One region of the Planococcus sp. S3-L1 genome, then DNA from elsewhere that is predicted to be linked to it. Evidence: a T-box and tRNA genes for the amino acid it is inferred to sense, from the RefSeq annotation. Region 1 holds a T-box; the other holds one or more tRNA genes.
What was found. A T-box is a leader RNA that pairs with one kind of tRNA and senses whether it is charged. The one in region 1 lies ahead of argS (arginine--tRNA ligase domain-containing protein), so its partner is inferred to be a tRNA-Arg.
Positions count from the first base shown of each region.

Region 2: it encodes a tRNA-Arg, which carries the amino acid that the T-box ahead of argS (arginine--tRNA ligase domain-containing protein) is inferred to sense. The anticodon was not compared.

Region 1 is NZ_JASISN010000028.1:21,918-24,389, reverse strand. It holds gene argS (arginine--tRNA ligase domain-containing protein) at 1-969, opposite strand, end outside; T-box leader at 1,024-1,236, opposite strand; gene QMF37_RS16960 (hypothetical protein) at 1,650-2,246, shown strand.
Region 2 is NZ_JASISN010000003.1:131,853-134,324, forward strand. It holds gene rph (ribonuclease PH) at 1-722, shown strand, start outside; gene QMF37_RS04625 (XTP/dITP diphosphatase) at 719-1,330, shown strand; tRNA gene QMF37_RS04630 (tRNA-Arg) at 1,469-1,542, shown strand; gene QMF37_RS04635 (acyltransferase family protein) at 1,761-2,472, shown strand, end outside.

The sequences.
Region 1 (2,472 bases):
AGCGCTTTTGAAAAGAATGTCTTCGACTAATTCACCCTTCAGATACCTGCAGTTAAACCATTCAATTAGTTTCCCGTTTAATAATGGCGGCAAGTTATAGTTGCTCAAATCAACAATGTCAGCTCCATTTGACTTCACCAACAATTGTTTTTCCTCAAGCAACTTCACTATTTCATTCATTTTATCGTTATAAAATGCTTCACCATTATAGGAATCAAAATCAATATCTAATAATTTATAAATTTTAGCGAATTCTTGAAGCGACTCGTTTCGGAACCATTCCCATAATTTTCTCGCTTCCTCATCTCCGTCTTCAAGCTTTTTGAACCACAGTCTCGCGCTATTTTCCAAGGCCGGATCTGCCTCAGCTTTCTCATGGAACTTAACATACAGCTTCAACAATTCACTAATGGGTTCATTTTTTACATCTGCTTCTTTCCCCCAAGCTTTATAAGCAGCAATCAATTTACCGAATTGAGTTCCCCAGTCACCTAAGTGATTGATTCGAACTGTTTGAAAGCCACATTTTTCGGATATGTTTGCTAAAGAGTTACCAATAACAGTTGATCTAAGATGACCCATAGAAAAGGGTTTCGCAATATTTGGAGAAGAGAAATCTAAAGTCACAACCTTTGACTGTCCCATATCAGAAGATCCGTATTCAGTGCGCTTATGTAAAACTGTTTTTATTGTTTTTAAACTGACAACAGTTTTGTTATAAAAACAGTTTACATACGGACCTTCCGCCACTACCTTTTCAAAAAAAGGATGGGAAACTTTTTGTGCCAAGTCTTTTGCTATTTCTACTGGAGACTTTTTAAGTAGCTTTGCCAATGTGAAACAGGGGAAAGCTATATCTCCTTGTGTGCTATATTTTGGTTGTTCAATCAATTTCACAACCTCATTAAACTCCAGCATTCCGCTCAAACTTGAAGCAATTTCATCAGCGTAAGTTCTCAATAAATCCATACAATCTCCCCCTTTTTTAGATAAAAATAAAAAAGCCCGTCTCTGTATATGTTATACAGAGACGGGCTTTCCCGCGGTACCACTCTTATTGTCCAACTATTATGGACCGGCTCAACATGATAACGGGATATCCCGACAATACCCTACTAAATTATTCAGGCAGTTTCTTAGAAGTGCGCTTCATCGTAATAGAACCTATCAGGCTTTCACCATCCCTGACTCGCTAGTGGATCTAATTACAACTACTCTCTTCATCATAGAATTTACATATTTTTCAATTAGCATACCCTACTAATTTCCTTAAGTCAAACTCCTTAAAGAACAGACCCTATTTATTATTACTTTCAAATAGCTAACTCAGTAAAAAGGAAGCTTTTTTAGTTGCTTTTGCCTTCTGCAAATTTCCAGATTGTCCTTGACTAGTTTCGACTACTCTGGCTTTAAGATGAGAAGAATAATAGCTTTCTCTTCTCATAGATTAGCTTTTATCATACTGTTTCTTTATATAAACTCGTTAAAACTAATGATTAACCAATACAAAACTTGTAAAAAGATGAATTTCCAGCAAATTATCAGTCAAAATCTATTTCTTGCGATATAATAAAAATATTCAGTTAGTTTATTCAATGCAATTAGACTATAAACAGATAATAGAAGAGATAGATAAAAGGAGGCATTAAATGAAAAGAGTAACTACACTTCTCGCACTGTCGTTCGTTTTTTTGAGCGCCTGTGCAAATGATGTTGAAAAATCAAACTCTATTTCTGCTGTTGAATTAACAGAGAAAGAACGTGCGATATTGACAACTACTTCAGATAAATCATTTGTTTTCGATTTCAGTATTAATAGTGAATACAAAGAGGTATCTGTATGGGTTGAAAAATACCAATCAGGTACATTGATTGAGGAGATAGTTGGTTCTCTATCTGCAGAGGCAGAGGGTAACGGTACTATTATTTTTGCAACCTCCAAACTAGAGAACGATGGTGAAAAACAGACGTTTAATATTGGAATTAGTAGTAACGGTCATACAGGTTCCGTAAGTAATATAGAAATTAATCCAGAAGATTTGGTTGATATGGCAAGTGTTTGGGGACAACTTGAAGGTGAAAAAAAGTCGATTGACGATGAGTTGGTATTAGCTAATATTAGTTATTCAAATGATCAAGTTATAAGTAGTTTATCTACTGATTTTTTTAACGATGTTGAAAATCACATAGATGAACTAGCACAATATGATCTTGTCTACCTTCTTAAAGCTGAATTTAAAAAATAAAGATATAAGCGTCTTTCTCTTGAGAAAATGCTTAAGCTCTTACTAGACAAGTGTACATCCTAGTAAAAATCACTTCGTATACGCTTTAATCCATAAACGCCACAGCTCTATGACAAAGTGAGCTGTGGCGTTTATTCTATTTCTATAGATTTTCAAATAAGGCATAGCCTTTTGATAAACTTCATTTCTTCAATATCGCCTACGCTATTTTCTTAATGATATTACG
Region 2 (2,472 bases), on a different contig from region 1:
ACGAGTTGCGTCCTGTTTCAGTGGACGTAGACTATTTGATTCACCCAGAAGGTTCGGTATTAATCACGGTGGGACAGACGAAAGTAATCTGTACAGCGACGATTGAAGACAAAGTTCCAGGATTCTTGAGAGGTCAAGGCAAGGGCTGGATAACAGCAGAATATTCCATGCTGCCACGTGCAACGAACAGCCGAAACCGTCGTGAGGCTTCAGCTGGAAAAATTGGTGGACGGACAATGGAAATTCAGCGACTGATTGGTCGTGCATTGCGAGCTGTTGTGGATCTTGAGAAGCTAGGTGAGCGTACATTGTGGATCGATTGCGACGTAATCCAAGCAGATGGTGGAACGCGTACAGCATCGATTACAGGGGCATTTATCGCTATGACAATGGCTATTAGTAAGCTAGAGCTTCCGGCATTTCCAGTAACGGACTTTCTTGCTGCAACAAGTGTCGGCGTTACAGCTGAAAACGGATCCATTCTTGACTTGAATTACGTTGAGGATTCTAGCGCTGAAGTTGATATGAACCTAGTTATGACAGGGGCAGGTCATTTCGTGGAATTGCAAGGAACGGGAGAGGAGTCTACGTTTACACGTGCTCAACTCAACGAATTGCTGGACCTTGGAGAAGCAGGAATCCATCAATTGATTGCGATGCAGCGTAGCGCGCTAGGTGATATTGCTGCTCGTATTGGAGAAAAGGTCGTTGTGGAACAATGAAAAAAATTGTAATTGCAACTCAAAACAAAGGCAAAGCTAAAGATTTTGAAGCTTTGCTTGCCCCTCTTGGGTATAAAGTGTTGACTCTACTAGACGTAGCACAAGACCTGGATGTAGAAGAAACGGGTGTCACTTTTGAAGAAAACGCCATCTTAAAAGCAGAAGCCGTTTCGAAAGTATTAGGTATTCCTGTTATTTCCGATGATAGTGGATTAGAAATTGATGCATTGAACGGTGAACCAGGTGTCTATTCAGCACGCTATGCAGGTGCTGCTAAGAGCGATAGCGCAAATATTGATAAAGTGCTTGAGAAAATGTCTGGCGTGCCTGAAAACGGACGTACAGCACGTTTTCGTTGTGTGCTAGCGGTAGCAGCACCTAACGAGAAGACTGAAACGTTTTCGGGCTCTTGTGAAGGAATTATTCTTAGTACGCCTCAAGGCAATAATGGTTTTGGCTATGATCCCATTTTTTACGTTCCTGCACAAAGAAAAGCGATGGCTGAATTGTTGCCTCACGAAAAGGCTGCAATTTCCCATCGCGGCAATGCCTTGCGCGAGTTACAACAGCGCATGCCTAAGTGGTTAGATGAAGAAAAACAAAGCTGAATTCATTTATTTTAATGTTTTTTTAAAATAGCATTGACTTTTCTTCAAATCATTTCTATAATTAAAATTGTCTTTCAATAGAAAAGCAAAGCCGCAAGCGAAATCTTGTGCCACCGTCTAGTCTCTAAGAAAGCTTTCGTCTCAGTAGCTCAGCTGGATAGAGCAACGCCCTTCTAAGGCGTCGGTCGGGGGTTCGAATCCCTCCTGGGACATTATAGGAATGTACATAATTCGAACAAAACCTCCACATCGTTTATTAAACGGTGTGGAGGTTTTGTGTGTAGAAAAAGTATTAAGGACGCTCAACATGTCTGTTTGTAGGTCTATTGCCGACTCGAATAAATCTAATTTACAGAAAAAAAGTGAGAAATTAAGAATATGATACAATTGTATTCAACTATTTATCAATAATAAGGAGTGGCGAAAGTTTATGGAAACCAAAAGGCGTATTCGCCCCGAATTGGAAGGCTTGCGTACAATTGCGGCGATACTAGTAGCCATTTATCATATATGGTTTAATCGAGTTTCAGGTGGCGTAGATGTCTTTTTTGTTGTATCGGGATTTTTGATCACAACATCTTTATTGTCTATGTACCGGAAAAATGGCAAAGTATTGTACTTTTCTTATATTGTCAAACTGATGAAACGATTGTTGCCTACAGCTTGGCTAATTAGTATTACAACTTTAATTGCGGGTCTATACATATTGCCAGTGTTTACAAAGCAACAAACACTTAACGAATTTTTAGCTTCGGCGTTTTATTTTCAGAATTGGCGGCTTGCCATCGATTCTGTAGATTATTTGGCTCAGAACAACAGTGCTTCTCCGTTTCAGCATTTTTGGGCGTTGAGCATTCAATTTCAGTTTTACTTAGTTTGGTTATTGCTGTTTTTTGTGGCGATTACTTTATTAAGACTTTTCTCAAGCAATCACATTAAACGTATGCTGATCATCGTGATTTCGGTAGTTGCGATCGCATCTTTCGGCTATTCTGTTTACTTAACGATTGTCAATCAGCCAGTTGCTTATTACCATACCTTCACACGTGTATGGGAATTTGGAGTAGGTGGAATCCTTGCGTTAACCATTCATAAAATAGTGATTTCCTCACGTCTTTCCTGGGTTTTAGGGTGGATGGGGT